One region of the Methylobacterium fujisawaense genome, then DNA from elsewhere that is predicted to be linked to it. Evidence: predicted binding sites of a transcription regulator. Region 1 holds the regulator's gene; each other region holds the start of a gene.

What was found. Region 1 encodes PhoB, which activates phosphate uptake and scavenging genes when phosphate is short. Its sites were predicted from a motif close to TGTCATNNANCTGTCAT; they were not measured.
Region 2: the regulator PhoB is predicted to act here: its motif matches at 2,758-2,774, upstream of phnC (phosphonate ABC transporter ATP-binding protein).
Region 3: the regulator PhoB is predicted to act here: its motif matches at 2,746-2,762, upstream of ABC766_RS20060 (inorganic phosphate transporter).

What each region holds. Positions count from the first base shown of each region.
Region 1 covers NZ_CP155000.1:5,924,742-5,935,102, reverse strand. The annotation lists gene ABC766_RS28145 (50S ribosomal protein L11 methyltransferase) at 1-826, shown strand, start outside; gene ABC766_RS28140 (ribosome modulation factor) at 875-1,063, shown strand; gene ABC766_RS28135 (hypothetical protein) at 1,064-1,327, opposite strand; gene ABC766_RS28130 (aminopeptidase P family protein) at 1,455-3,293, shown strand; gene ABC766_RS28125 (protein-disulfide reductase DsbD family protein) at 3,382-5,553, shown strand; gene phoB (phosphate regulon transcriptional regulator PhoB) at 5,733-6,428, opposite strand; gene phoU (phosphate signaling complex protein PhoU) at 6,617-7,336, opposite strand; gene pstB (phosphate ABC transporter ATP-binding protein PstB) at 7,455-8,270, opposite strand; gene pstA (phosphate ABC transporter permease PstA) at 8,291-9,181, opposite strand; gene pstC (phosphate ABC transporter permease subunit PstC) at 9,194-10,171, opposite strand; gene pstS (phosphate ABC transporter substrate-binding protein PstS) at 10,256-10,361, opposite strand, start outside.
Region 2 covers NZ_CP155001.1:51,430-61,790, reverse strand. The annotation lists gene ABC766_RS31720 (phosphonate dehydrogenase) at 1-151, opposite strand, end outside; gene phnE (phosphonate ABC transporter, permease protein PhnE) at 160-993, opposite strand; gene phnD (phosphate/phosphite/phosphonate ABC transporter substrate-binding protein) at 998-1,870, opposite strand; gene phnC (phosphonate ABC transporter ATP-binding protein) at 1,884-2,693, opposite strand; gene ABC766_RS32005 (hypothetical protein) at 3,342-3,893, shown strand; gene ABC766_RS32000 (hypothetical protein) at 4,001-4,210, shown strand; gene ABC766_RS31995 (IS1380-like element ISMex4 family transposase) at 4,314-5,657, opposite strand; gene ABC766_RS31990 (DUF1800 family protein) at 5,730-6,707, opposite strand; gene ABC766_RS34060 (GCG_CRPN prefix-to-repeats domain-containing protein) at 6,790-7,089, opposite strand; partial or broken gene ABC766_RS31985 (DNA-binding response regulator) at 7,312-7,467, shown strand; gene ABC766_RS31980 (ISL3 family transposase) at 7,689-9,341, opposite strand; gene ABC766_RS31975 (hypothetical protein) at 9,530-9,847, opposite strand; gene ABC766_RS31970 (AAA family ATPase) at 10,057-10,361, opposite strand, start outside.
Region 3 covers NZ_CP155000.1:4,210,485-4,220,845, reverse strand. The annotation lists gene ABC766_RS20065 (autotransporter domain-containing protein) at 1-2,383, opposite strand, end outside; gene ABC766_RS20060 (inorganic phosphate transporter) at 2,815-4,443, shown strand; gene ABC766_RS20055 (hypothetical protein) at 4,523-4,768, opposite strand; gene ABC766_RS20050 (MucR family transcriptional regulator) at 4,775-5,149, opposite strand; gene ABC766_RS20045 (hypothetical protein) at 5,632-5,907, shown strand; gene ABC766_RS20040 (helix-turn-helix domain-containing protein) at 5,943-6,290, shown strand; gene ABC766_RS20035 (MFS transporter) at 6,323-7,651, opposite strand; gene ABC766_RS20030 (hydroxymethylglutaryl-CoA lyase) at 7,934-8,860, opposite strand; gene ABC766_RS20025 (CaiB/BaiF CoA-transferase family protein) at 8,857-10,050, opposite strand; gene ABC766_RS20020 (LysR substrate-binding domain-containing protein) at 10,151-10,361, opposite strand, start outside.

The DNA of each region.
Region 1 (10,361 bases):
GATGTTCGATCCCATGGACACGGCCGTCGCCGCCTTCGAGGACGAGGACGGCCGCACGTGGCGCCTCGAAGCCTATTTCGCCGACGCGCCCGACGAGGATTACGTCCGGGACCTGATCCGGCCCGTCATCGGCGATGCGGCGGATGCGGCCGAGTTTCGCACCATCGCGCAGCAGGATTGGGTGCGCGCGTCGCTCGAGGGGCTGAAGCCGGTCCGGGCGGGACGCTTCCTCGTCCACGGCTCGCATGACCGCGACGCCGTGCGGGGCAACGATCTGCCCATCGAGATCGAGGCGGCCCTCGCCTTCGGTACCGGCCACCATGGGACCACCCTGGGCTGTCTGCGCGCGCTGGTCTCGGAGCTGAAGCGCCGGCGCCCGGCCCATGTCCTCGATGTCGGTACGGGAACCGGGATCCTCGCCTTCGCGGCCGCCAAGGCCCTGCGGCAACCCGTCGTGGCCGGCGACCTCGACGCGGAGGCCGTGCGCACGGCCCGCGAGAACGCCCGGGCCAACGGGCTCGGGCCCTATCTCAAGCTCTACGAGGGGCCGGGGGTGCGCCACCGCCTCGCCGACCGGCCGCGCCATTTCGATCTCGTCTTCGCCAACATCCTGGCCCGGCCCCTGCGGCTCCTCGCGCCGACGCTGACGCGCGTGGTCGCCTCCGGGGGCGTTCTGGTCCTGTCCGGCCTGATCGCGCGCGACGTGCCCGGCGTCCTCTCGGCCTACCGCCTCCAGGGCTTCTCCCTTGTCCGCCGCGGCATGATCGAGGGATGGGTCGCCCTGGTCCTGATGCGCGGCGGCGCCGCCCGCCGCCCACGGCCCTGAGGCGCTGAGGCGCCCCGAACCGGCGGCGCGCCGGCGCGTTGATTGGCCATGAGCCAGACGTCGCTCCATGATCCGCCCGCGGACCCCATCGCCGAGGGCGCCCGCGCCCGGGCCCAGGGCCGTCCCAAGGACGCGTGCCCCTATCCGGCGAAATCGCCAGCACGCATTGCATGGTTCGAAGGCTATGACGGTGCGCCCATCGAGCGCATGCCGGACCTGCCGGTCGCGAAGCGCTGATCAGCGCGCGGTGCGGAGCCGGCCCGACGGCGTCGAACCATCCGACGCGGGGGCGGTTTCGGTTGCTGTTTCCGCCCCGTCTGCCCGCGACACGGGAGCGCCGAGCGCCGCCATCAGCACGCGCAGACCGTCCACCCATTCTTCGAGTTCGGCGAGCGAATCGAATCCGTCCCGGCGAACCACCGTGTCGGGTTCGATCGTCACGATGGCGTCGAAGCGGCCATCGGGTCTGTCGCTGATCCGGTAGTAGACGCGGCGTGGCATGTCTGAGGAATAGGCCAAATCCGGCGGCGTGATAAGATTGTTAGCGATCTTTTAGGCGCCGCACCCGGACGCCTCCTCTGAGGACGGGGTGTTGCGGCGTGGGAGCGGCGGGCGCTAGGCTCGACTCATGACTGAGCCCCGTCCGCCCCAGCCGCGTCAGCGCTTCCAGAGCTTCGACGACCCAAGCCACCGGAAGGGCGCCGAGCGGATCGAGGCCTTGCGGGCCGCTCTCCGCGAGAACGGGATCGACGGTTTCGTCGTGCCCCGGGCGGACGAGCACCAGTCCGAATACGTTCCGGCCGACGCCGAACGGCTGGCTTGGCTCACCGGCTTTACAGGCTCTGCGGGGACGGCCGTGATCCTGATGGAATCCGCGGCGCTGGTCGTCGACGGCCGCTACACCCTGCAGGCGCCCGAACAGGTCGATACCGGCATCCTCACGGTGGTGCCGCTGGCCGAATCGACGCCGGAAGCCTGGATCGGCGTCAACCTCAAGAGGGATCAGGTTCTGGGCTACGATCCCTGGCTGCATACACCCGACGGTCTCGCACGCCTGGAGCGGGCCGCCACCCGGGCCGGCGGCACCGTGCGGGCCGTGCCGAACCTCGTCGACGCCGTCTGGGCGGGCCGCCCGAGGGCCCCTGCCGGACCGGTGGTGCTCCATCCGGATGCCCTGTGCGGCGAGGCCTGCACCGACAAAATCGCCCGGATCCGGGCGGCCCTCGCCGAGGGCGGCTGCGATGCCCTGGTCATCTCGGATCCGCACAATCTCGCCTGGGCCTTCAACCTGCGCGGCTCCGATGTCGGTCACACGCCCCTGGCCCTCGGCTATGCCATCCTGCCGCGCGAGGGGTTGGCGCGGCTGTTCCTGGTCTCGCCCGAGGTCGATCCGGCACTGCGCGCGGTGCTGGCCCCGATCGCCGAGATCCTGCCCCGGGCGGAACTGGACGACGGGCTGGGATCCCTCGCCGGCGTGCGTGTCCGCCTCGACGCGGCGACCGGCGCCGTCGCCCTGAAGGAAAAGATCGAGGCTGCCGGCGGCACCGCCGATGTCGGCAAGGATCCGATCACCGGCATGAAGGCGGTCAAGAACGCCGCCGAGATCGCCGGTGCGCGTGCCGCCCATGTCCGCGACGGGGCGAGTGTCGTGCGGTTTCTTGCCTGGCTCGACGGTGCGGCCGCGGCCGGGGGCCTCACCGAGATCGCCGCCGTCGAGGCCCTTGAGGATTTCCGCGCGGCGGGCGGCGATCTGCGCGAGGTCTCGTTCCCGACGATCTCGGGATCCGGGCCGAACGGCGCGATCGTCCATTACCGGGTGAGCCGCGCCACCGACCGGACGGTCCGGACCGGCGAGTTGTTCCTGATCGATTCCGGTGCGCAGTATCCGGACGGCACCACCGACATCACCCGCACGGTCGCGGTGGGCACGCCGAGCGCCGAGATGCGCGACCGTTACACCCGGGTGCTGAAGGGCCATGTCGCGATTGCCCGGGCGGTGTTTCCTGTCGGCACGACCGGCGCCCAGATCGACGCCTTCGCCCGGGCGCCACTCTGGCAGGCGGGACTCGACTTCGATCACGGCACCGGCCACGGCGTCGGCGCCTTCCTGTCGGTGCACGAGGGACCGCAGCGGATCGCCAAGACCGGCACGGTGGCGCTGGAGCCCGGCATGATCCTGTCGAACGAACCGGGCTATTACGCCCGCGGCGCCTACGGAATCCGGATCGAGAACCTCGTGCTGGTCGAGCCCCGCACGATCGCGGGCGGCGAGCGCCCGATGTTGGGCTTCGAGACCCTGACGCTCGCCCCCTATGATCGGCGGCTGATCCAGCCGGACCTGCTCGAACCGGAGGAGCGCGCCTGGATCGATGCCTATCACGCCCGGGTGCGCGAGACCCTGGCGCCCCGGGTCGATGCCGGGACGCGCGACTGGCTGGAGCGTGCGACCGTGCCGCTCGCGGACTGAGCGATCGGCGTGGGATCCCGGGCGCGGCCCGTGGTAAGACCCACCGCCATCGAAACGACCGCGCCCGCCCTGCGCGCGAAGGGACAGCATGATCCGCCGCCTCGCCATTCTGATCCTGGCCTTCGCCGCGAGCCTCTCGGCCGCCGCAGCCCAAGGGGTCCCGCAGGGCTTCCGCACGCCAGCCGACCTCGTGCGGGCGAGCCTCGTGGCCGAGCCCGCCGCGGTCGCCGGCGCGCAGCCGTTCACGCTGGCGGTGCGGATGCAGATCAAGCCCGGCTGGCACGTCTACTGGCGCAACCCGGGCGATTCCGGACTGCCTCCAGAGGTGACCTGGACCCTGCCGGCCGGCTTCAACGCCAGCGCGATCCGGTGGCCGGCGCCGGAGCGCATCCCGATCGCGACCCTCATGAATTACGGCTACGAGGGTGAGGTCACGCTCCTCGCGCCCGTGACGCCGCCGCCGAGCCTCGACCCGGCCAATCCCGTTCAGATCCAGGCGAAGCTGACCTATCTCGTCTGCGAGACCGAGTGCGTCCCCGGTTCGGCCGATCTCGCCCTCACCCTGCCGGTGGGCAAGGCCGAGCCGGACCCGGCCAACGCCGCGCTGTTCGCGCGCGCCCGGGCTGCCCTGCCCGCGCCGGCGCTCTGGCCCCTGCGCCTGTCGAGCCAGGGCGACACGCTGCAGCTCGATTTCGCCGCGACCGGCCTGAAACCGGAATCCATCCGGAACGCCGCCTATTTCCCCTATGCCGAGACGGCGATCGACAACGCCGCCGCGCAGGTGATGACCGTCGACGAGACCGGTCTGCATCTGACCATCGCGCGCAGCAGCCCGACCGATCCTGTGCCCGCGGCCCTGCCCGGCGTCCTGACGATCGACGAGGTCGGCACGGACGGCACCCGCCGCCTTGCCTTCGCGTATGGTGACGAGCCGGTGCTTCCTGCCGTCGCGGCCGCGTCGAGCGCGCCGAATCCGGCCGGAGCCCCGCCGGCCGTCGCCGAGTTCGACGCGCTGACCCTCGCGACCGCCGCGGCCTTCGCCTTTCTGGGCGGCCTGATCCTCAACCTGATGCCCTGCGTCTTCCCGGTGCTGTCCATCAAGGTGCTGAGCCTCGTGCGGCATGCCGGCGAGGGCCCGGCGCGGCTGCGGCTGCACGGCCTCGCCTACACGGCCGGCGTGCTGGCGAGCTTCCTCGGCCTCGCATCCCTGCTGATCGCCCTGAAGGGTGGCGGGGCCGCGATCGGCTGGGGCTTCCAGCTGCAATCGCCCGCCATGGTCGCAGCCCTCGCCTATCTGCTGTTCGCGATGGGCCTGAGCCTGTCCGGAGTGGTCCATGTCGGCGGCCGGCTCGCCGGCCTCGGAGACGGCCTGACCCGGCGTGCCGGCCTGAGCGGCTCGTTCTTCACGGGCGTGCTGGCGACCCTGGTGGCGACCCCCTGCACGGCGCCGTTCATGGGCTCGGCGGTAGGCTTCGCGCTGACGCAGAGTGCCGGTGTCGCGCTCGCCGTCTTCGCGAGCCTCGGCCTCGGCCTCGCCCTGCCCTTCCTGGTGCTGACCCTCTGGCCGCCGGCCCTGCGGGCGCTGCCGCGGCCGGGCGCCTGGATGGAGACCCTCAAGCAGGTCCTGGCCTTCCCGGTCTACGCCACTGTGGCCTGGCTGATCTGGGTTCTGGCGCAGCAGGTCGATCCGCGTGGGCTGCTGGCGGCGCTGATCGGCCTCGTCCTGATGGGCTTCGCCGCCTGGGCCTGGGAACACGGCCGCGCCGCCGCGCCCGGGGCGGGCCGGGTCGCGCGGGTCGCTGCGGCCCTCGCGCTGGTCGCCGTGGCGGCCCTCGCCGTGACCCTTCCGCGTGACCGCGCCGCGCCGTCGGCGCAGGCCGCCGCCGACGGGGTCGAGCCCTTCACTCAGGCGCGTCTCGACGCCCTGGTGGACGCGCACCGCCCCGTCTTCGTGGACATGACCGCCGCGTGGTGCATCACCTGCGCGGTGAACGAGGCGACCTCGCTCAACACCAAGGCCGTGCGGGCCGCGATGGCCGAGCGCGGCGTGACCTACATGAAGGGCGACTGGACCAACCAGAATCCCGAGATCACCCGTCTGCTGGAGAAGCACGGGCGCAGCGGCGTGCCGCTCTACCTCCTCTATACCGGAACCGGAGCGCCTCAGGTGCTTCCGCAGATCCTCACCGAGGGGACGGTTCTGGCGGCGCTCGACGCCGTGCCGGTCGCGTCCGGCCGGAGCGCGGCGCTGACCCGCTGAGACAGTTTTAGGGTCTCAGGCCTCTGGGCATCGACGCGCGGCCCGCCGTCTTTGCGAGCGAAGCGAAGCAATCCAGAAGCGCCACGCTCGCAGGCGTCCCGATGCCCTGGGTCACTTCGCTGCGCTCGTGATGACGGCGCGTCGGACCGTTTTTCTCTCCGATGGCGCGCGGGGCCGCCTCAGGCCTCGAGCGAGAACGTCTCGTCGAAGGCGTAGCCCGAGCCGCGGACCGTGCGGATCGGGTCGGCTTGGCGCGGGCCGTTCAGTGCCTTGCGCAGCCGCCCGACATGGACGTCGACCGTGCGCTCGTCGATGTAGACGTCGTGTCCCCAGACCCCGTCGAGGAGCTGCTCGCGGGAGAAGACCCGGCCCGGCGCCAGCATCAGGAATTCCAGCAGACGGAACTCTGTGGGGCCGAGATGCAGCTCCTCGCCGCCGCGGCGGACGCGATGGCCGGTGCGGTCGAGTTCGAGGTCGCCCGCCGCCAGCCGGTCCGAGACGTGGGCGGGCTTGGCCCGGCGGAGCAGCGCGCGGATCCGGGCGAGCAGTTCCGGGACGGAGAACGGCTTGACGATGTAGTCGTCGGCGCCCGTCCCGAGACCGCGGATCCGGTCGCCCTCCTCGCCCCGGGCGGTGAGCATGATCACGGGCAGCCGCTCGGTCTCCCGGCGCGCCCGGATCCGCCGGCACAGCTCGATGCCCGACAGGCCGGGCAGCATCCAGTCGAGCAGGACGAGATCGGGGATCCGCTCCGCCAGGAGCAGCTCCGCGTCGTCGCCGCGAGCCGCGGAATCCACCAGAAAGCCCTCGGCTTCCAGATTGTAGCGCAGCAGCGTGGTCAGCGCCTCCTCGTCCTCGACGATCAGGACTTGCATGCTCACGTTCGAAGATCCGTTCACGAAGCGGCGCCATACGGCCTGCAGGCGCGCCGACTCTCCTTGGAGCCGGCGGGCAGGCGGAGGGTGCAGGAGGCGCCGCTCAGCCTCAACCCGCACGCTCCGATTCTCCGGCGGCGCCCCACAGGAGCGCGCGCAGGCCGACGCCTGGACCGGGGGCGGCCCGCTTACGGAGCCGGCACCCCGTCCACGGTCGCATAGTTCGACGCATCGTTCTTCGGCCGATCGCCCGCCAGGGCCTCGCCCGTGGCGAGATAGTGGATCGTCTCGGCGATGTTGGTGGTGTGGTCGCCGATCCGCTCGACGTTCTTGGCGCAGAACAGAAGATGCGTGCAGAACGAGATGTTGCGCGGATCCTCCATCATGTAGGTCAGGAGCTCGCGGAACAGCGAATTGTACAGGGCGTCGATCTCGCCGTCCCGCTCCCAGACATCGTGGGCTGCCTGGACGTCGCGGCTCGCATAGGCGTCGAGAACGTCCTTGAGCTGGCCCTCCGCGAGGTCGCTCATGTGGCGCACACCGAGAACGATCTTCTGGGCCGGCGCCTGATCGGAGATCGCCACCACCCGCTTGGCGACGTTCTTGGCGAGGTCGCCGATCCGCTCGAGGTCGCCGGAGACGCGGATCGCCGAGATCGTCTCACGCAGATCGATCGCCAGGGGCTGACGCCGGGCGATCAACAGCACGGCGCGCTCCTCGATGTCCCGCTGCAGGGCGTCGAGGCGCTTGTCGGCGACGATCACCGCCTGGGCGAGCGTGTCGTCCCGGCGCACGAGGGCGTCCGTCGCCTCCGCGGTCATCTTCTCGGCCACGCCGCCCATCTCCGAGATCGAGCGACGCAGGTTCTCCAGGTCGGTGTCGTAGGAGGTGACGATATGGCCGGGCATGGCGAATCCTTCGATGGGTCCCGGGGGCGGCGCTCCGCGGAGGCCCTCGGGGACCCGCCGGCCCTCCGCGGATGCGGCGACCGGACGGCCTTCCCCGAGACCGGAGCGTCCAGGCAGACTAGCCGAACCGGCCGGTGATGTAGTCCTGGGTGCGGCGTTCCGTCGGGTTCATGAACATCCGGTTGGTCGGACCGAACTCGATCAGCTGGCCCAGATACATGAAGGCGGTGAACTGCGAGATGCGCGCCGCCTGCTGCATGTTGTGGGTGACGATCACGATGGTGAACTCGTCGCGCAACTGCTCGATCAGCTCCTCGATGCGGCCGGTGGAGATCGGGTCGAGGGCCGAGGTCGGTTCGTCGAACAGGATCACCTCCGGGCGCTGCGCCACCGTGCGGGCGATGCACAGGCGTTGCTGCTGGCCGCCCGACAGGCCCGTACCCTGCTGCTTGAGCTTGTCCTTCACCTCGTCCCAGAGGGCGGCCTTGCGCAGGGAGGCCTCGATCCGGCCGTCGAGTTCGGATTTCGGCAGCTTCTCGTAGAGGCGCAGGCCGAAGGCGACGTTGTCATAGATCGACATCGGGAACGGCGTCGGCTTCTGGAACACCATGCCGATGCGCGAGCGCAGCTCGTTCAGGTCGATGGAGGGGCTGAGGATGTTCTCCCCGTCCAGGAGGATCTCGCCCTCGGCCCGCTGCTCCGGATAGAGGCTGTAGATCCGGTTGAAGCAGCGCAGCAGGGTGGACTTGCCGCAGCCCGACGGCCCGATCAGCGCCGTGACCTGCCGGTCGTGGAAGTCGAGGTTGACGTCCTTCAACCCGTGGAAGCTGCCGTAGTAGAAGTTCAGGCGCTTCACGGCGATCCGCACGGGACCGCCCTCGTCGGCGCGGTTGCGGTTCAGCTCGACCGTGGGGATCGCGGAGGCGGCGTTCATCGTCGTGTCCTCGAAGGGTCTCAGCGCGAGGTCTGCGGCTTGATCACAAGGCGGGCAATGATCGACAGCACCAGGATGGTGGCGGTGATCAGAAGCGCGCCGGCCCAGGCGAGGCCCTGCCAGTTCGGGTAGGGCGACAGGGCGAACTGGTAGATCATCACCGGCAGGTTCGCGACGCCGCCCATCAGGTTGGCCGAGAACCAGGAATTGTTGTTGAGCGCGGTGAACAGCAATGGCGCCGTCTCGCCGGCGATGCGCGCCAGGGCCAGGATGATCCCGGTGACGATGCCGGCCGAGGCCGCCCGCCACGTGACGTTGATGATCACCGTCGAGGGCGGCGCCCCGAGCGCCGCGCCGGCCTCCCGCAGGGTTCCGGGGACGAGCCGCAGCATGTCCTCGGTGGTGCGGACGATCACCGGCACCGCGATGATCGCGAGCGCGACGCCGCCGGCCCAGCCCGAATAGGTGCCCATCGGCCGCACCATCAGGGTGTAGACGAACAGGCCGATCAGGATCGACGGCGCCGAGAGCAGGATGTCGTTGAGGAAGCGGATCAGGGCCGCGAGCTTCGAGCCGCGCCCGTACTCGGCCAGGAAGGTCCCGGCCATGACGCCGACCGGTGTCGCGATCACGATGCCGATCCCGGTCAGGACGAGGCTGCCCAGAATGGCGTTGGCGATGCCGCCGCCCTCGGATCCGGGGCCCGGCGTCGGGTTGGTGAACAGGGTCGGCGTGAAGCCGCGCACGCCCTGGACGATCAGCATCACCAGGATCGAGCCCAGGACCAGGGCGCCCACCAGCGTCGCCCCGGTGCAGGCAACCCGCAGCGTGCGGTCGGCGATGCGCCGGCCCTGACGGACCCGGCCGGAGCGGCGCCGGGGCGTCGCGGTCATCGTAGGGGAGGCGTCCATCGCGCGTGCTCCTCAGGCGGCCTGGACGCGGCGCGTCAGCAGCCGGGCGATGATGAGAACCACGAAGGTGATCACGAACAGGATGCAGCCCAGAGCCATCAGGGCGTTGAGCTGGAGGCCGTCGGCTTCGTTGAACTCGTTGGCGATGCGCGACGCGATGGTCGAGCTCGGATCGAAGATCGAGGCCGAGAGGCGGTTGGCGTTGCCGACCACGAAGGTCACCGCCATCGTCTCGCCCAGCGCCCGGCCGAGGCCGAGCATGATCGCCCCGATGATCGAGACCGAGGCCTGCGGCACCAGCACGTGGCGCACCACCTCCCAGGTGGTGCAGCCGATGCCGTAGGCGCTCTCGCGCAGCACGGTCGGGATCTGGTCGAGCATGTCGCGGGCGATCGAGGCGATGAACGGCACGATCATGATCGCCAGGATGATCCCGGCGGTGAAGACGCCGACGCCCGAGGGCACCCGGGCGTAGAACAGCGTGCCGACGATCGGCATGCCCTCGACGAGGTTCGAGACCGGGATCTGGATGTAGCGCGCGAAGAGCGGCGCGAACACGAACAGGCCCCACATGCCGTAGATGATGCTGGGCACGGCGGCGAGCAGCTCGATCGTCATGGCGACCGGCTTGCGGGCCCAGCCCGGGCAGAGCTGGGTGAGGTAGACCGCAATCCCGAGGGAGACGGGGACGCCGATCAGGAGCGCCAGGAAGGCAGAGGCGACGGTCCCGATCACCGCCACCAGCGCGCCGTACTGCTCGGTCCCGACGTTCCAGGCGCTGGAGGTCAGGAATCCGAAGCCGAATTCGCGGAAGGCGGGCCAACCGCCGTAGAGGATCGAGCCCAGGATGCCGGCGAGGACGAGCAGCACCAGCAGCGCTGCGGCATACGAGGAGGTCCGGAACAGGGTGTCGAGGCTCCGGCTCGGCGCCTTCCGCGCCGTCGCGGAACGGGTTCGGCCGAGGGCGATCGATTCTGTCAAAGCGGGCATCCGCTGTTCTCTGCGAAGAGGGCGTGGTAGCGCGGGGCGTTCCGAGAAGCGAGGGAGGAGGTTCGCACCTCCTCCCGGCCACGCTCACATGTTGAAGACAGGCTTACCGTCCTTGCCCTTCACGTCCTTCCACTCCTGGTGGATCAGCTCGACGACGTTGTCCGGCAGCGGGACATAGTCGAGGTCGACG
Region 2 (10,361 bases), on a different replicon from region 1:
TAAAGACCCCGTCGGCATCAGCGCAACGGCGCTTCACTTCCTCAGGCGGCCAGGGGTCCGGGCCTGGATTGACGTCGAGGCTGCAGAGCGGTTCCAGGAGGGCCTCTGTCTCGGGGAAGACAGGGTTCGTGACGACGACCTTGGCGCGCATGCAATCTCTCACTTAAGCCGGCGGCGCAGCAGTCCGCCCAACGCATCGACGAGGGTAACGGCGCCCAGGATGCACAGCATGATCGCTGCGACCTGATCGTACTGAAGGAGCCTTAGCGAGGCGATGAGTTCAAAACCGATGCCGCCCGCCCCAACGACGCCGAGCACAGTCGATGCTCGGAAATTGTATTCCCATCGATACAAGGTGGTGTCCGTCAGCTGCGGCAGGACCTGTGGCAGCACAGCATGCGTCACGACCTGGAAAGGTGAGGCACCTGCCGCTCTCGCGGCCTCGATGGGCTTCGGATCGGCGTGCTCGATGGCCTCGGCGAAGAACTTGCCGACCATGCCAACGGAATGCAGGCCGAGAGCAAGCACGCCCGGTAGGGCCCCGAACCCGACGGCGGCCACGAAGAAGATGCCCATGATGAGCTCCGGGACGGACCGGAGCGCATTAAGCGCGATGCGCGTCGCACGAAACACCAGAGGATGAGGACTGGTGTTCGGAGCCGCGAGCAGCCCAAGCGGTAGTGAAAGCGTAACGGCGAGAGCCGTCCCAGCGACGCTCATGGCGAAGGTATCAACGATGGGGGACAGCCACGACCGCCAGCGTGTGAAATCAGGTGGCGTCATCTCGTCGACGAGCTGCGCAAGGGCGGGCACACCCTCCGCCAGACGCACGGGATCCAGCAGCCCGACCTTCCAGAGGCATGCAAGGATCCCGAGAGCGATCGGTAGGACGAGGATCTGCCGCCGTAGCGCCGTTGATCGGGCCTGATCGAGCAGGACGTCGTAGACCGCAGAAGGGGCCGGGAACGACGTAGGAAGGCGTGATTGGGGCATGCCGCTAGCCCTTGACCTTGGTAAGGTCGATGTTGAGGAGCTTGGCGGTCTCGCGCAGGACGTCGTAGTCCGCATCCGTGATCGGGCCGAAGGCCTCGGCCTTGAAGGGCTTCAGGATCGCCGGATCCTTCATCTCAAGGAAAGCAGACTTGATCTTGTCCTTCAACGCCGGCGTGAGGTCGCCGCGCAGGGTCCACGGATAATTCGGGATCGGCCGGCTCTCGGCGACGACCTTCACCTTAGAGGAATCGATGAGCTTCCTTTCGACGAGCGTCTCGAAGATGGTCCGACTGATCCCCCCAGCCTGGACATTGCCGGCCTCCACTGCGCGAGCCACAGCATCGTGTGTGCCAAGGTGCTGGAACTTGAAATCCTCCCCGGCTTCGAGGCCAAGGTTCTTGAGCAGGCCCCGCGGGATCAGGTGACTTGACGTCGAGGCCGGATCGCCGAAACCGACCGTCTTCCCTCGTACGTCCTCGGCCTTTGCAATGCCGGCATTGACGTTCGCGATAAGGTAGCTCGTGTAGGTCGGCTTCCCCCCTGAGACCAGGGCAGCGAACGGCTCGATCCCTGGCGAACGGCTTTTGGCCAGCACGTAGGACAATGGGCCAAAGTACCCAAGGTCGATGCGCTTGAACCGCATTGCCTCGATCATGGACGAGTAGTCTGTGGTGACGACAAGCTCGATCCGCTTACCAAGCCTTTCTTCCAGGTAAGACTTCAGACCCTGATTGTTCTGAATGATGGTTGAGGCGCTCTCATCGGGCAGCAGCGCGACTTTGAGAGTGTCGGGATCGGCGCCCTGCGAGAGCGACGGTCCGGTTCGCAGCAGAGCGCCCAGCACAAAGCCGGCACCGAGGGTACGTCTTGAAATCATGGGTTGGTTTCCTTTAGGCGGGCTGGGCGGCGTAGGACGGCTCACGGCGGGGCCGCACTCGTTCGTCTTCGACGGCCCTTGGGGCGTCGGTCCGTGATCCGTAGATCCGCTCAAGGCTCGCCTCGCAGAGCTGATCGGGTGTTCCATCGAACACGACGGCCCCAGCCTGGAGACCGATGACGCGATCTGCGAAGCCGCGCGCCAAGTCGACTTGGTGCAGGCTTACTACGGCCGTGATGCCATCGGCCTTGCAGATCGTTCGCAGGAGATCGAGGACGCGTGCCGCGGTGGCCGGGTCGAGGCTTGCTACCGGCTCGTCGGCAAGGATCAGCCGAGGTTGCTGAGCCACAGCCCGCGCGATGCCGACACGTTGCTGCTGCCCGCCCGAAAGCTGGTCAACTCGGGTTAAGGCCCGGTCGAGCAAACCGACCCGTTCGAGTGCCTCCAGGGCGATGCGCCGATCTGCAAGGGGAAGCGGAAGCAATGAGCGAAGGGCCGAGTGATGACCGAGCCGGCCAACGAGGACGTTGGCCAGAGCAGTCAAGCGGCCAATAAGATGGTGATGCTGGAACACCATGCCTGTTGCAGCCCGATGCCGGCGCAAAGTTACGCTTCCGGAGTGGATGTCGCCATGAGCCGTCGACACGACCTGCCCGTTCGTTGGCCGGACCAGACCGTTCAGGCACCGCAACAGCGTGGACTTGCCCGCACCCGACGGACCGAGAAGCACAGAGAACTCGCCCTGGTCGAACGTTAACGACGTCGGATTCAGGGCGGTTAACCGCCCCGGATAGGTAACTTGAAGGTCGTAGATGGACAGCATCAGTCGCCAATCGATTCCTAGATCAAAGAGAATATTCGATCGCGTTTTCCGATACGGGGGGGAGATGACAATCGAATGACTTCAACCTGGTTCACCGACGTCACCAAGAGCCAGATCGACTGGTTGCCCCTGTTAAAGCATGGACCTCCCGGCCTGGGTGTGGTTGACAATCAAGCTCTTAAAGTCCCAGCTTTTATGACTAGTTTTGACTGCAATTTCATAAAATCTATACAATGCCAATGGATGCATTCATATGACAGTTATTTATCGTTTATATCTTGAGCTTGTATACTTAATAAATGTAATAATGAAATCAAATTAAGTGTAAATATTCCTTTGTAAATCCCATAAGGACAAACCGTCAATGATAATCCCTGAATTTAAAAAATATTACTATGATATTATGAAATCGATTCCCTACATACTGCCCGTAAAACATAACAGACATAATTATAGGATGTAGCACGTTACCTCATGCTTAAGGATAAGAAATTTTTGCTGCCCATTGAGGGGTGTTCTGGGCCTCGCTACGCTGTGACTGATCGCTTTCCGATTAATATAAACACAAGGGGTGGACATGCGCCAAAAAGCGCCCACATGACTCTAGAAACTGTAAAAAAATCAGCTCAAGAATTGTAATGGATAACGGTGCGCAACATGAGCAAATCTTCACTTGATGACAACACAGCAGCGAACCGTATTCGGCTTCACAATATGGAGCAGCGTCATAAAAGACTGCAGATCGCTTTGTTGCAATATCCCGAGTTGGCTAAAGCTAAGCCTTTTGAGAATGTTACCCGCTTCGCCGAACTCAGAGATCAAGTGATTGAGCCGACCATGCACGCATTTAGCCGCGCCGGTTCACTCGGCAACTACGCTCATCACGTCGTCACTGATAACGATCACACCGACGAAGCCCTTGCTGTCGTCGGTGCCGGTATACGATTGATCCTCTCCGATACCGCACTACCGAATGGGATCAATCTTTATGAAATTCCTACCCTAAGCTTCTATCATGATCGATTAGAGCAATACGTGCAGTGTCGTGTTGAAATCTACGACGCGTCTCGGGATGGCGATGACCGCCTTGTTCATTGTCTCAACATCGAGACTCCGCTCGACTTTGACGCCTTAACGGCTGCCGCAATCGAAACCAAGCTCCATCTATTCATGGAGGCGCTAGCGCAATATTCAATCTGATCACGAACGACATAATTAATAAACCTTGCTATCGAACAAGTATAACACCGAAACCTCATACCTTCATCGACAAAAGTGAAGGTCAACAATTCAATGACGAGACTTACATGATCATTCAACTCGGCGGCCACCTCGAACGCGCTTTTCTACTCGCAGGGAGGCGTCAAAGCACTTCACAGCCTCCGTTGGTAGAAACTGAACGTCTTCCTGCTGCAACAGATGCCTATCGGTCGTTCTTCCATCGTGCAGGAACCATCGCCGTCTTATCTAACCCGCTTTATTCACCAGGGTTTGGCTGGCGACGTGTTTTGAGCTGAAGGCGAGCGGGATCGTGCGTCTGTCCTGACGCGTATGGATCTGGTTGTGCTGTCGGCGCTGGAGGGACGGGAGCGGTGTCGATGGGGCATCACGCCCCGTGGTTCAGGCTGGCGCTGGGGCGAGTGCGCCCGCGATATGGCGCAGCAAGTCGGCCTCGGGACAGGCGGCGGCGAAGGCGAGACGAACACGGGCAGTGGTCTCGTGGATGCGAGCCCCAAGCTTGAGCAGGCGCAGGCGGATCGTCGCGAACTCGGCCTTGGCCAGGCGATGGGGAGCCGGGATGGCGTCGCGCACGGTCAGCATCAGCCAATAGGCGGCGGTGTGCAGCACGAGCCGCATCTGGTTGGCGGCCGGATGCCGGCAGGAGGTGCGGTCGGAAGCGAGCTGGCCCTTATGGAGCTTGATCAGGTTCTCGGCCTGTCCGCGGGCGCAGTACAGCTCGGCGTAGAGCCATTCGGGCGTACCGGTGGCGATGTTCGTGACCACGTAGCGGATGTCGAGGCCAAGGCGGGTCGCCTCGATGCGGGCGGCGACGCGGCGGTGCTGCCGCCAGGATTTGGCTGCGTGCGTGGTCTCAGCAAAGCCGCGCACGGCATCTGTGTTGCTGAGGGCCCGCTCGACCCGGATGTGATCGGCGGTCGGCTCGACCTTGGCGGTGAGCGACTTGGTGCCGGTCAGGCCGAAGACGTAAGCGACGTCGTTGTCCTCGCACCAGTCCATCGCTTCGGGCCGCCCGTAATGGCCGTCGCCACGGATCGTGATCGCGGTCGTCGGCCAGTGTCGGCGGATCGCCCGGACCAGACGACGCAGATGGCCCCGGACTTCGCGACCCGAAGGCGTCTTGCCCGGCCGCAGGATCATCGCCACCGGGCGCGAGGTGGCGGTGTCGTAGACGTGGATGGGGAGAAAGCAGCGTTCGTCGTGGTGGGCGTTGAACAGCGACAGTTGCTGCTGGCCATGGACCACGTCGCAGGTGTCGTCGATATCCAGCGTGACAGCCGCCGGTGGCGCGGCGTAGCTGGCGCAGTAGAGGTCGACCAGCACCCGTCCGAGCCGGATCAGGTCACGCAGGCCCGGCGTGTTCTCCAGCCGCGAGACGGTGGGCTGGCTCATCAAGTCGCGTCCGCTGTCGGGTAGGCGACCACAGGCGAGCTTGAAGGCGGGATCGACGCGCAGGTGATCGAGGTCGTCGGCATCCTCGTACCCGCAGGCGATGGCCAGGATGCGCGCCAGCAGGATCTCGGGCAGAGGATGCACGATCCGGCTCGGGTCACGCCGGTCGGGGATCACCGCGGCGAGCTTCTCACCGATCTGCATCCGCCGGGCAGCCTGAGCGAGCAACAGGACGCCCCCGTCCGAGGTCAGGCGTCCGCCGTCGAAAGCAGCTGTGAGCTTCTTGCCTCGAACCGATGGAAACGCGAACGGCAGACACGTAGGATCGGACATGGCGGGCGTGGCGGGCTCGATCTGGTCTGAGGACTTGGCGTCAGCACCCAATCCCTAAGCCACATCAATGCTTTACGCTACGCTCGCCACCACAGATCCACTGCCCTCGTGAATAAGACGGGCTAGATCCAGCAGGGCCATGTGAACCTGTTCGGGACCAGCATCGGGATAACTCTTGCCGAGCAGGGTCAGCGCACCAGGCTCGTGAGCCGCGGGGTGGTAGACGGTGCTGCCAGGGAGTTCGGCCGCGTTCGCTTCTCGCGCGATGGTCCAGCCTGTGAGGATCCGGGCGAGATTGGTGACATCGTCCTGCGTGTAACCGCTGCCGACACCGAGGGTGTGAAGTTCAAGGATTTCACGGCCGAGGTTTTCGTTGAGGCCCTTGCCCTTCCGTGCCCCGGCTGGCGAGTTCGGGCCAACGGAAGCGACGTTGTCGAGGTAGATCAGCATGGCCGGGTGAAGTTCGGCCGCGAGCAGCATGTCACTGAAGCGTCCGAGCACGTGAGGCCGGATTGCTTCGCGCTCGAAAGCACCCGTTGTAGCTCGCAAGCGTGGCCCCTTTGCCGCCGAGACTGTAAAGTGGTTGGCCCAGAACCATACCAGCCGCTCGACGAAGCCGATGGATACCTCGCGCGCGATGGCCAGACGCGAGGAGACTTCTGCTCGGTAGAGGCGCTGGGCGACCGGACGTACTGTCTCGGCGTCTTTCGGTAACCCAGCGGCGGTATCGCCCCGCGTCGGCGAGCGAGGAGAGGATGGCGAGTCGCCCACCATCGGCGAACCCATCTCGTCGGGTTTGCCAGTAGCGTTCACGGCTCCGTTTGGTTTGGTCCCACGGGCGAGGCGTCGAGACTGGAACTCCGCTTGTACCAGGCTCAAGATCGCAGGTGTCGTGATGAGATCGGCTCCGACGGGCGTCGCGACAGTCCCAGCCTTGAGCTCGTGGCGAAGGAGTTCAAGGCCATCCTCATTCCGGCTGAGATCGCCTGGGTGCGGCCCCAAGCCGAAGCGTGCAAAGGCCAAAGCGGCGCGACCAAGCTCGACGGACATGCTGCGGTCTCTCTGCTCCGCTCAGGCATGAATGGAACGCGGATGGCTGGGTTGAGTAGCGGGCGTCCTCGAATATAGCCGCCTAGAAGCGGCAGAAGCGACGCGGCACAAAGGGCGTCGGCCGAATGAAGCAACGCCGCGCGTAGTAGGGCCCTGGGCCGTAGAACCGGCGCCGGCCATAGAACGGGCGGCAGCCCCCGTAAGGCCCTCGGAAGAAGCCGGGCCCGCAGCCCTGGGCCACGAGCGTGATCGGGGCGTCAGCCTGCAGCACCGCCGCGGAGAGCGGTCCAAGTGGAGCAGCCTCTGCTACCGCTGCCGGTACCAGGGCGATGCCGGTAATGAGCAACGCTGCCGTAGCTGCAAGCTTTGAGGGCATGTACATCATGTTTCTCTCGACACGAACAGATCAGAACAGTCGCGGAACGAGAAGATCAGGCCGGCTGAATACGAAGGACATCCAGACGGTTCCCGAACCATTTCGTGCCCGGAAAAAATCCGTGCCCTGCTTTTCGTGGATGTGACAGCATCGGAGGCTTCTGTATCAATTTGTAGCAGGGTGGCTTCGGCGATTGCCGCCGTTTGCGCGCGCCGCATACTTCCCGTCATGCCGTCCGAGCCAAGCATCTACGTCGTCGAGGACGATCCTGAGATCCGCGTCCTCCTGATGGATTTTCTGACGCGGGAAGGTTTTTGCGTGGAGACGGCCGACTGTGGCGCAGCTCTCGACCGTCTTGTCGAGCGTTTGGGACGGCCGGATTTGTTGGTGCTCTACTGGATGTTGCCGCGCGAAGATGGCCTTTCCATCTGCCGCCGGATCCCCGACGCTCTGGCCCTGCGAGACCAGCACATCCACCTGCCGCAGCTTGGCGACAACATCCTCCGGCTTGTGCCGCTTCGTTCCCATCTGTCCGTCCTCGTCCTGGCCCGAAAGCCATACCTCAGGGCGGACCACTTCATTGGCTCTCCGTCGGGTTTGGTGGATCATGCTGCAAAGAGGAAGCGGCGACGTAGCAGGTCAAGCTTGGCTCGGCCGTACATGGAGCGCTTGAGCAGCTTGAGGCGGTTGACCTGTCCCTCGTCCTGCCCGCTGCTCCAGGGCAGGCGAAGGCCGGCGCGAACGGCAGCCCCGTCCTGATCGAGGCTGACGGCAAATCTCTCGACCACCCGCACGCCGCAGACCCGGGCGTCGGCCAGCCAAGCATCGAAGGCGGGGATGATGCCAGGCTCGGCCTGCGCGCCGCCGCAGCCTCTGCGAACGATCCGACAGAACTGGCGGCCGAGATCGACGACCCGGGCGGCCTCGTCATCCTGCAGCACACGCGCGACCGCAGCGGCGGCGTCGGCATCGAGATCCTCTGGCTCGCGCAGGAGATGCCACGACAACTGCTTCGGTGAGGGGAGCGGCGGGGATGATGTCGGCGCGGTCGGCGCTACAACCGACGGCACCTGCAGGCGCCGGATCGTGGTCTTGGCCGGGCGCGTACGCCGCTCGGACAACCAGCGCCGGACCTGCTTCGCTGTGCCGGGAAAGCCGAGCCGGCGAAGCTCGCGCCAGAGCTGCATAGCGTTCTCGCAGCCCTCACGGTGGCGGGCGTGCAGGTGGTCGAGATGAGGATCGAGGATGCTGCGCCCTGGCCCGCGCCAGCCATGGCGCGGGAAGCGCTCGGCGAAGGCGAACTTGCGCACCGTGGCGCGGGCCAAGCCGGTCTCGCGGTTGATCTGCCGGAGCGACTGCCCGGCCGCGCGGCGGCGGCGAACAACGTCGTAAAGCACCTCCCATCGCCCGACCGCGGCTGCGCGGACGAGCGCCTCGGCGGGGGCTCGGGGGTAGGCTTTGGTGCGCCGGGTCGAAGGGATCAGTGTCCCGACCGGAGGCAACAGCTTCAGACGTGGGTGGACGCGGGCGAGCCAGCGCTCGATCATCTGGCGGGTGTTGAGCAGCAGGTGCCAGCGGTCGGCGATCTGCACGGCCTCGGGCGCGCCCAGGGTGGTGCCGCGCGCGTACTCGGTCGAGCGGTCGCGCGCCACGAGCTGGATCTGGGGCTCGCGGCGGAGCCAAGCGGCCCAGGTCTCGGCGGAGCGGTCGGGCAGGAGATCGATGGGACGACGACGTTCGAGGTCGACCACGATGGTCCCGTAGGTTCGACCCTTGCGCCGTGCCCAGTCGTCGACGCCGACGACCTGCGGCCGGTCGACAGCCGGCAGCGGCATGCTCCGGATCGTCCGCAACAGGGTCGTAGCGCTGGTCGGCATGGCCAAGTGCGCGAGCAGCCGGGCGGCAGGCTGGCCGCCGAGCGCGAGACCGGTCCGAGCCTGGGCCTGGACGAGCCGCCGGGTGCGCTGGGCGTGGCGGGCGAGCAGATGCGGGAAGCGCTCGGCGAAGGTGTGGCGGGGGCAGGCCGGGTCGCGGCAGTAGAAGCGCCGGACCGCCAGTTGCAGCCGGACCGCATTGCCGCTGACCGGCAGGTCGGTGGGCCGTCGATGGTAGCGGCTATGGACCGACGTGCTGAGGGTCCGACACGTCGGGCAGCGGGCATGATCGTGCCGAGCTTGGGCGAGAACGGTGAGGGCCCCGGGGCCGTCCCGTGCGACACGAACGAAGCGACAGCCGGGCAGTAAGCAAAGCAGGGTCATGCCCTGATCTGCGTCCTGACGACGACCTTCGCTACGGGCCAACCGTCACGATAACTTTCCACCAAACCCGACGGAGAGCCACTTCATTGGGGGCGGATCACTTCACAGCGGATGGCTGACGCTGAGCCAATGTGTGGGACGGCACTGAGTGGGGACCACGGGCACCCAAGTGGTAGGGGGCGGCATCCTCATTTTGGCGCGGATTTAGGCGGCACTCTGCCGTTCAAATGGCCAGCATGCTGCGAGCAGGGCAACCATTCGCCAATGAAGCCATTGAAGAGCAGCACGTAAGTGCTTTTCAAATGGAGACGACGATGCCCCAGCAAGCTCATACGGAAGCCGCCGAGCATCACGAGAAGGCAGCCAAGTCGCATCGCGCTGCTGCCGAACATCACGGCAAGGGCGACCACGCCGCCGGTCACAAGCATTCGACCGAAGCCCATGGTCACTCGACCAAGGGTCACGAGCACTCCACCAAGGCGCACGGCAAGAGTGGCGAACACCATAAGTAGCCTTTAGGCGCAACAAGCTCGTCCTCGCCCATCGCAGGCGGGGGCGCGCACTTGCCTGGACGTCCCGGCGAGGCTGAGGCACCTCAACGTGCGCTCAAGGCATGCCGACTAGTTGTCGGCAATCCGACCGTTTTCCCGGCAATCCGGATGGGCGGATCGCAAACCTGTGACCTTCAGCGATAAATGGCAGTGTTTTTGGAGCACTATGTGGCACCGATGACGAGGGTGCTCCTCGCGGCCTCGACAACATCGTCCGTGATCACCTTGAGCTCATTGATCTTGAGAATGCGTGCGATCTGCACGAACAGGCGCTGAAGCAGCCGGAAGTTGCCGCCCGTAATCCGCGCGATCGAGGCCACAGCCTGCACATCGGTGAAGTCCGCGTCGTCCAAGGCAAGGCCGAGTTGACGCCAGTGGCGCGTCAGCACGAAGGTGAGTTCGTCGCCCTGTAAGGGACGGTAATGGTGGGCGAACCCGACACGGCTGTAGAGCTGAGGATAGCGCGACA
Region 3 (10,361 bases), 1.7 Mb from region 1:
CGATCTGCCGGTCGAGGTTGAACGCGTTGCCGCCGCCCTCGGCCGTGCCGAAGGCGCCGAAGCCCTGGCCCCAGAGCCCGAACACCTGCGGGTCGAGCGTCCGCACCGGCACGCCCGCCACCACCGGCTGGCGCCCCGGCAGGTCGGCCGCGTAGGCGGCCGGCAGGGTGCCGTAATCGAGGCCGGTGCCGGGGCTGCCCCAGCGCAGGCGGTCGAGCACCGCCTCGCGCACGAAGAACGCGGTCTCGTAGGCGGTGGACACGGTGCCGGCATGGATGTCGCCGGCCAGCGCCCGGAAGCCGGCATCGGCCTCGGTGGTAGTGAAGGCGACCGCCGCGTCGAAGAGCCGGCCCGGGCCGGCCGCCTGGACGGCGTTGGCCGCCGCCATGCCGTTGCGGCTGGTGGCTGACGCGGCGAACGGCACGTCGTTGCGGGTGAGGGTCAGGTCGACCGCGTCGGTCCGGTAGCGCAGGCCCGGGCTGAGGAAGGCGAGGTTCGCGGTCACGCCGGCGAACTGGCCCGAGACGCCGCCGGCGGCGGAGAGGATCGTGTAGGTGGTGCGCGGGTTGTAGGCGCCCGAGGCGGCCAGCACCTGGACGGTGCCGCCCGACAGGGTGGCGCTGCCGGTGGCGGCGATGCGGTCGGCCTGTCCGGCGGCGTTGGCCTCGACCCGGTAGGTCGAGCCGGCCGCGAAGGCGGCATTGCCGGCGACGGTGAGCGTGCCGATGGAATTGCCCGGCGCCACCGTGCCCCCCGAGAGTGCGCCGATCCCGCCCACCGTGCCGGAGCCGCCGAGCAGGCCGCCGGCGCCCACGAAGACAGTCCCCGCGATGGTGCCGTTGGCGTAGAGCGCGCCGCCCTGTCCGATGCCGACATCGATGCCGAGGCGGTCGGTGGCGTCCATGCGCAGGGTGCCGGTGACGGTCCCGAAATACCCGGCGGCCGCATAGAGGTCGAGGCGGCTCCAGTAGCTGAGGGGGCTGCCGTAGAAGGCGGCCAGCGCGTTGGTCTCGGTGTTGACCAGGATCTGGTTGATCGTGCTGGTGGCGAGCTGGCCGTAGAGGCCGCCGTTGGGCGCGAGGGTCCGCGCGGCGGCGGTCGATCCGCCGTAGAGCGGCGCGAGCAGGATCGAGGCGTCCGGCCCGCCGGCGGGAGCGGCCTCGCGGGGCGCCTGGGCGAAGCTGAGGGTCGGCAGGCCGTAGGTGAGGCGTTGCTGGTAGGCAGCCTGGTTGCCGGCCGACGGCACGTAGGGATTCCCGGCCGCGTTGGCGGCGCTGCCCGCGCAGGCGGCGACGGTGTTGCCGCACTGGGCGGCGAGGTAGGCCTGCAGCTGGCTCTGGGCCGCCACGAACTGTGCGGGCAGGTTGATCGCCGTGCCAGTCACCGCGGCGTTGTTGATATAGGCCGGGTTGGTGAAGGCCTGGGCGAGGTCGTAGGTGGCGAGCGCCCGTCCGCCGATGATGTCCAGGGGGTAGTGCACGCCCAGGACGATGCGGCTGTTGGCGTAGTCGGCCGCCCGGGCCAGCATGCTTTGGTACTGCTGCGGCACCAGCATCGCGAGCAGGATGCCGTCGGTGAACGCGTAGGTGGTGTGCCCGCTCGGAAAGGACGGGTTCGTGGCGATGCCGTTGAGCGCGGTCGGGTCGAAGGTGTTGAACCGGGCCGGCGCCGCCTGGACGGGCCGCGAGGAACCGTAGACATCCTGGCCGGCTTGCGTGTTGGTCACGCCGTAGGCGAGGTCGTAGACGCTGTTGGTCGTGTTCGGCAGCCCGTTGGCGGTGGGCAGGCTGTAGCCCGCCGGCGCCACGGCCGGCACCGCCACGTAGTTGGCCGGGGTCACGCTCGGATTGTTGGCCGCGCCGTTGGCATAGTAGTTCTTGGCGACGCCCAGGTTGTTGCCTGTGAAACCGTAGGCACCGGCCAGCAGATTGACCACGCTGCCCAGGGGTCCGCTCGCGCCCTGCTCGACCCCGCGCTGGTAGATCGGGCCGAGCTGGGCACCCAGGCCGCCGACGAGCTGTTGCGGAACGATGCCGTTGATCGGCGTCTGGGCCGGCAGGCCGCCCGCGAGATTTGCAGCCACGCCGTATGTCCCGAGCCCGGCCGAGGACAGGTCGTTGCGCGCCGAGCCCAGCAGGTTCTTGTCGCTGATCGCGAGCTGCTGCTGGGCGAGCCCCGCGGCGTTGTTGATCGCGATCGACTGCGCCAGGTTGAGCTGCAGCGTCTGCTGACCGGTCACCGCCGTGTTGAGCGTCAGGTACGGCGCCAGCAGATTGAGGACATTGACGTCCGAAGCGGTCGTGTTGGCCGTCTGTGCCTGCGCGCCCGGTCCGAAGGCAGCGACCGCCAAGGCCACGATCGAGACGCCATATCGGAATGTCATGCCAACCCCCAAAGCGCGCGGCGATTCAGCCTGCGAGCCGGAGATTTAGCGAACTCTACGCGCTCGCCTTCGTCATAATCCAGTCACAAATCTAAAAGCTTACATTTGTATCATGCCAGCAACAGGATCAAAACTTTGCCGGCGCAAATTATATCATGACTCATCTTCGTCTTGACCTTGCAGCGCGTGCCGTCATGACATGAGGATCGGGGCGATGGCCGTCCGTCATCGCAACGGGCCCGGCACAGGCCGCCCATCCTCGGCGGCCCGAACACTGGGACGGCCCGGACACTGGGGACGGGACGAAATCCCGCAAATCGCTTCGGCCGGATGCCGTTGCGCGAGGCTGGACGCGGGATCGACGTCACCCGACCGTCACGGGCACATTTTAATCCCGGCTCACCATCACGAATGATTCCGCGCGAGGGTTCATGTCCGATTCCGCCGTGGCGCCGTCGGGGGCGGTCGCAGGCCGGCAGGCAGGGGGCCCGCGCCTCGACCACGGACTGCATCTCGGCGGGGTGGTCGCCTTCCTCCTCGTGCTGGTGGCGGGCCTCGGCTACGCGGTGGTGAGCCTGATCGCGGACATGAACGCCGTCGGCGAGGCGCCCCTCGCCTACGGCGCCTTCGCGCTGCTCGGCCTCGCCTTGCTGATCGCCCTCGCCTTCGAGTTCGTGAACGGCTTCCACGACACCGCCAATGCGGTCGCCACGGTGATCTACACCCACTCGATGCCGCCGCTCGTCGCGGTGATCTGGTCGGGCATCTTCAACTTCCTCGGCGTGATGCTCTCCTCGGGCGCCGTGGCCTACGCCATCGTGACGCTGCTGCCGGTGGAACTGATCCTCAATGTCGGCTCGCATGCGGGCTACGCGATGATCTTCGCGCTGCTGCTGGCGGCGATCCTCTGGAACCTCGGAACCTGGGCGTTCGGGCTGCCCAATTCCTCGTCCCACGCGCTGATCGGCTCGGTGCTCGGCGTCGGCCTCGCCAACCAGCTGATGAACGGCGGCGACGGCACCGCGGGCGTCGACTGGAGCCAGGCCCTCAACGTGTTCAAGGCACTGCTGTTCTCGCCGGTCTGCGGCTTCGTGCTGGCGGCGCTGCTGCTGCTCGCCCTGAAATTCGCGGTGCGCCGCAAGGATCTCTACGCGGCGCCGAAGGGCGAAGCGCCGCCGCCCCTGTGGATCCGCGGCCTGCTGATCCTCACCTGCACGCTGGTCTCGTTCTTCCACGGCGGCAACGACGGGCAGAAGGGCATGGGCCTGATCATGCTGATCCTGATCGGCGCCGCCCCAACCGCCTACGCGCTCAACCGCACCATGGCGGACGACACGACGCCCGCCTTCGTGCAGGCTTCGACGGCGGCGGGCGCGGTGTTCTCCGCCCGAGCGCCCGGCGCGGAGGTGCCGGACGCCGCCGCCGCGCGCCGGACCGTGACGGAAGCGCTGAAGACCAAGGACCTGAACGCGCCGCCCGTCTACGCCGCGCTGGCGGCGCTCGCGAACGACATTGCCGCCAGCGTGAAGAATTACGGCGCGATCCGCACGGTGCCGGCCGCCCAGACCCAGAACCTGCGCAGCGACATGTACCTCGCCGCCGACGCGGTGCGCGTGCTGCCGGGCTCCGGGGCCGATCTCTCGGAGGCCGACAAGGTGACCCTCAAGCGCTACGCGGGCCTGCTCAACGACGGCACGCGCTACATCCCGGGCTGGGTCAAGGTCTGCGTCGCCCTCGCCCTCGGCCTCGGCACCATGGTCGGCTGGAAACGCATCGTCGTCACGGTGGGCGAGAAGATCGGCAAGACCCACCTGACCTACGCGCAGGGTGCCTCGGCGGAGATCGTCGCGGCCGGCACGATCGGGCTGGCCGAACTCTACGGCCTGCCGGTCTCGACCACCCACATCCTGTCATCCGGTGTCGCCGGCACGATGGCGGCCAACGGCTCGGGCCTGCAGATGGCCACCGTGCGCAACATGGCACTCGCCTGGATCCTGACCCTGCCGGCGGCGATCACCCTCGCGGCCGTGCTGTTCTACCTCCTGCGCCACATGTTCTGATCCGGCGTCTGGCCGGGTGGCCGGAGACCGGGCGTCATCCCATGGGGAGCAGCCCGGTCTCCGGCTTCCGTCGGACCCCTCAGGAACCCGCCATCGCCCGCACGAAGGCCAGGCAGGTCCGGCGCGCGGCCGGATTCTCGATCGCCACGAACGCCGAGACGAGGTCGGCCGCCTGGGCGATGGCCGCATCGGGCCGGTCGGCATCCGGGAAGAAGCTCGCCACCGGCACGTCGAGAATCCCGGCGATGCGGTACAGCGCATCCTTCGAGGCCGCCCCGGGGGGAGGCTTGTGGGTCCGGGCGGGACCCGGGGACGAGGCGGGCACCATCACTCACCCCGCCTTGTGGCCGAGCTGGATCGCCCGGGCGATCTCGGAACGCCGGGCCGCATAGCCCGGGGCGACCATCGGGTAATCGGCCGGCAGGCCGTACTTGGCCCTGTAGCGCTCGGGCGTGAGGCCGTGGGCGGTCAGGTGGCGCTTCAGGGTCTGGTAGGCGCGGCCGTCGATGAAGCTGATCAGGCCCGCTTCCTGGATCGAGGCGTCGACCTGCTCCTGGCTCAGGCCGCCTGCCCTCGAACCCGACGGGTCGCGGCGGAGGACTGCGATCGCCGAATGCACTTGGTCGATGAGAGCCGGCAGGGCCCCGACGTCGATCGCGTTGCGCGAGACGTAGGCGGCGACGATGGCGCCGACCTTCTCCAACATGAACGTTGAACGGGCTGCGCTGAGGTTATCCATAGGAGACATCACCATTGAAAGGCCTGGCACCATGCGCCTGATCCACGACTGCCGGTCGGGGTGAACCGGGACCGCAGACGGTGATCAGGGTGCCGGATGGAAGGCCGGAGAATTGCTACCTCAAGTTGATATCGCGCCAATTCTTGAGGTTGCAGATAATATACAATATGAGCGGGCCGGGGTTTGTCCGTGAGCGCGAGGTTTTTTGATCCGTCGCGCAGGGCGACCGATCCTCGAATTGGTTACCGCGGCATTCACTGTTTTCGGCCGCGAAGATCGGCATCCGAACTCGTTTTCGGCGTCGGCGGCCGCCTGTCGGGCTCCAGCCCGGGACGGTTCACCGGTGCCGTCTGCCGGGTCCGGGCACGGCCGTGCGGGATCTGCTCCGCCGACGACGTCCCGCAGCCGACCGCCCTCTTCCCCCATCCCGGTGTCGCGGGGATCGATCCGTGCAGACTCTGTTCTCAACCGCCGGTCTTCCACCGCAGGACAGCGTCCGACGGTGGCGGGAGATCATCTCCGGCCCCCTCATGACGGTCGAGCTTCGGACGCTCCAAGCAGAGCCCTTTGCCGCCAAGCGGGAACGCGCGGAGGTCGGTTCCCTCGTCGTGGTCGATCGTCAGCCGCTGGTGGTGATGACGGAGACCAACAGTCGCCGGATCCTGGATGTGCCGCGCGACCGTCTGGAGCGCGGCTCGGACCGGCCCGGCTCTACACGGCCCTGACCGTCGGCGCCGATCGCGCATCCGCAAGCCTGACAATGAGCGTCTTCAGCGAGCTGATCCGTGTCCGCGACCGTCTCGGGGCAGCCGCAGCCGCGCGCATGACGGAGATCGGCATCGACTTGATCATCGCCGGTCTCTCGGAGCGGCTGGCCCGGGAGGTGCCCCAGCCCGTCAACGGCAGCGTCGTGGTCCAGCGCGCCAAGGCCCATCTGGAAGCCGCCGCCCGGCGGCTGGCCGATCCGGCCTGCGCGCACCTGTCGATCGGCCTGCTCGCTTATGGCTGCGGCTTCGCCGGCCAAGCCCACTTCGCCCGCCGCTTCAAGGAGCGCCACGGGGCAGCGCCCCGCGCGTATCGGCAGGCGGCCCTGGTGGGCGTCCCGTAGCCCGTCGGCCCGGGACGCCCGATGCGGCCGGATCAGGGCGCCTTGTCGCTCCGGCGCAGGCTCGCCGGCATGGCGAAGAGCGCGAGCCCGGCGGCGACGAGGCAGAGCACCCCGATGCCGTACAGGGCCGGCGTCGTCGAGCCGGTCAGGTCCTTCACCCAGCCGACCATCACCGGGCTGACGATGCCGCCGAACTGGCCCAGCGTGTTGATCAGCGCGATCCCGCCCGCCGCGCCGACGCCGGTGACGAGCTTGGCCGGCAGCGTCCAGAAGGTCGGGATCGAGGCGACGATGCCGGCGCCCAGCAGGGCCAGGGCGAACATCAGCGGCACGATGTGCTTGTCGAACAGGCCGGCGCCGAAGAAGCCGAGCGCCGCCGTGATGGCGAGGCCCGCGACGAATTTCGGCCGCTCGCCAGAGGCGTCGGAGAGACGCCCGATCACGACCATGCTGATCGCGCCGCAGATGTAGGGAATCGCCGTGAGGAAGCCCACCGAGGCCGCCTGGCCGCCGCTCGCGGTCTTGATCAGGTCCGGCCCCCAGAAGTTGAGGCCATACGAGCCGATCTGGAGCAGGAAGTAGATCAGCGCGATCATCAGGAAGCCCGGCTGCCGGATCGCCCCGAGGAGCGAATGGTCGCCGATCTCGCGGTTGTGGTGGGCGATGCGGCTGGACAGGAGCGCCTTCTCGGGCTCCGAGAGCCATCGGGCGTCGGCGATCCGGTCGTCGAGGCGCGTCAGCACGAGCAGGCCGAGGACGAGGCAGGGCAGGCCGCCCGCCAGGAACAGCCATTGCCAGCCGGCGAGGCCGCCGACGCCGTTGAGGCCGCCGAGGATGAGGCCCGCCACCGGCGCGCCGAAGATGCCCGAGAAGGCCGAGGCCACGAACATGAAGCTGGTGATCCGCCCGCGATGCGAGGCCGGGAACCACAGGGTCAGGTAGTAGAGGATGCCCGGCGCGAAACCCGCCTCCATGGCGCCGATCACGAAGCGCAGGGCGTAGAAGTGCCACTCGCTGCGGATGAAGATCATCAGCGCGGTGGCGATGCCCCAGGAGATCATGATCCGGGCGATCCAGCGGCGCGCCCCGACCCGGTACAGCATCAGGTTCGAGGGCACCTCGAAGATCACGTAGCCGACGACGAACATGCTCGCGCCGAGCCCGTAGGCGACGTTGCTGAAGCCGAGGTCGCTCTGGAGCTGGAACTTGGCGAAGCTGATGTTGATGCGGTCGAAGAACGCGAACATGTAGCAGATCATGATCAGCGGCATGAGCCGCCACGCGACCTTGCGGACGACGCTCGTCTCCGTCACCGCACCGGCCTCGACGGCGGCCGGCGAACCCGACAGGGCTGCGGTCATGGTTTCCTCCGTGTTGTTGTTTTCGGACACGTGGTGGGGGGCGCCGCCTTCGGACGGGCGGCTTGCCCCGGGTGAGCTCAGAGCCTGTTCGACTGGGCTCCTCCAACCCGCGCCCTCATCCTGAGGTGCGGCGAAGCCGTCTCGAAGGAGCCCTCCAGTCCGAAGCGCGATGCCTGAAGACCTCCTTCGAGGCCTCCGCTGTGCTCCGGCACCTCAGGATGAGGGCGCGACCGGGATCTCCCTCGCGTGGCGCGGGATCGCGGCCGCAGGGTCAACGCACTCTCAAGCGGCCTTGGCCGGCGCCGGGTGGAGATCGCAGGGGCGTCCGGCCTTGGCGACCTGGCCGGGCACGTCGTGGCCGACGAGGCGGGGCAGATCCCGCGACAGGCCGATCAGCGCCGGAAGGTCGAGGCCCGTCGGCACGCCCATCTCGTGGGCCATGCTGACGAGATCCTCGGTGCAGATGTTGCCGGTGGCGCCGGGCGCGAACGGGCAGCCGCCGAGGCCCCCGAGCGCCGCGTCGAAGCGGCGGGCGCCCGCGTCGTAGGCGGCCAGCACGTTGGCGAGGCCGAGGCCGCGGGTGTTGTGGAAATGGAGCGTCAGGCGCCCGGGGCCGACCAGCGGCAGGACCCGCGCGACGAGGCGGCCCACCTGCCGGGGATTGGCCATGCCGGTGGTGTCGGCCAGCGTCACCCCGTCGATGCCGAGGGACAGGTAGCGCTCCACTTGCGCGACGACCTTGTCGACCGGCTGGTCGCCCTCGAACGGGCAGCCGAAGGCGGTCGCCACCGTGGCGTTGGTGCTGACCGGGGCGCCGCGCACCGAATCCATGATCCGGGCGAAGCCGGCGATCGAGTCGGCCGGGCTCATGCCCATGTTGGCGCGGTTGTGGGTCTCGCTCACGGAGGCGACGAGGTTGATCTCGTCAACCTTGGCGGCGAGCGCCCGCTCGGCGCCCTTCGGGTTCGGCACCAGGGCGACGTAGACGGTCCCGGGCCGACGCCGAATCCCGGAAAACACCTCGGCCGCGTCGGCGAGCGCCGGCACCGCCTTCGGCGAGACGAAGGACGAGACCTCGATCCGGCTGAAGCCGGCCGCCGCCAGGGCGTCGATCAGGCGGATCTTCTCCGCCGTCGGCACGAAGACCGGCTCGATCTGGAAGCCGTCGCGGGTGGCGACCTCCTGGACGATCAGCGTGTCGCCGCTCATGCCACGGCTCCCTTTTCGCGCAGCGCGGCGATGCGCGCCGGATCGAGACCGAGCTCGGCGAGCACGGAATCGGTGTGGGCGCCCAGCGCCGGCCCCTGCCAGCGGACCTCGCCGGGCGTGTCGGAGAGCTTCGGCACGATGCCGGGCATCTTCACCGCGGTCCCGCCGGGCAGTTCCGCCTGCAGGATCATATCGCGCGCCTGGTAGTGCGGATCGGCCACGATGTCGGCCACCGAGTAGATCCGGCCGGCCGGCACGTCGGCGGCGTCGAGGACGGCGAGCGCCTCCTCGACGGTCTTGGTCTTCGACCAGTCGGCGATGGTGCCGTCGAGCATCGCGGATTGCTGCGAGCGGCCCTCGTTGTTGCGCAGGGCCGGGTCGTCGGCGAGGTCGGGCCGGCCGATCGCCGTCATCAGGCGGCGGAAGATCGGGTCGCTGTTGCCGGCGATGACCACGTAGCCGCCGTCCCGCGTCGGATAGGTGTTCGACGGGGTGATGCCCGGCAGGGCGCCGCCGGTGCGGGTGCGGACCTCGCCCAGCAGGTCGTATTCGGGAACGAGGCTCTCCATCACGTTGAACACGCTCTCGACGAGCGAGACGTCGATGACCTGGCCCGCGCCCTGTCCGGTCTTGACCCGCAGCAGGGCCATCAGCGCGCCGATGACGCCGTGGAGCGAGGCCAGGGTGTCGCCGATGCTGACGCCGACCCGCGCCGGCGGAGCCTCCGGGCTGCCGGTGGTGAAGCGGATGCCGCCCATCGACTCGCCGATGGCGCCGAAGCCGGGCCGGTCGCAGTAGGGCCCGGTCTGGCCGTAGCCCGAGATGCGGACCATCACGAGGTTGGGGTTGAGCGCCGAGAGCACGTCCCAGCCCAGCCCGAGCTTCTCCAGACCGCCGGGCCGAAAGTTCTCGACCACGACATCGGCGCTCTTGGCGAGCTGCTTGACGATGTCGAGGCCGTCCGGAGATTTCAGATTGACCGCGATCGACTTCTTGTTGCGCGACTGCAGGTACCACCAGAGCGAGGTGCCCTCGTGCATCTTGCGCCACTTCCGGAGGGGATCGCCCTCACCCGGGGGTTCGACCTTGATGACCTCCGCGCCGAATTCGGCCATCAGCCGCGTGGCGAAGGGCGCGGCGATCAGCTGACCAAGCTCGAGAACGCGGATACCGCTGAGCGGACCGGACACGGCTTTCCTCCATCTTTGGTTGCCTTGAAAATACGGCCGTTCCCGCCGCGAAGTCCAAACGCCATGCATCATCGTGCGTTCGCGAGCGGAGAACGCAGACTCAGCGCCCGGCGGCCCGGAGATGGTCCAAGAGGAGCGCTGCCGCCGGGGATACCGGTCCGGGCCGGACCACGAGGCGCAGCGTGCGCGCCGCCCAGGGATCGGTGAGCGGCACCGCGGCGAGCCGCATCGGCGGTCCGAGCAGGGCGTAGACATGTTCCGGGACGGTCCCGAGGCCCAGGCCGACCTGCGCCATCCGGCAGATGGCGTCG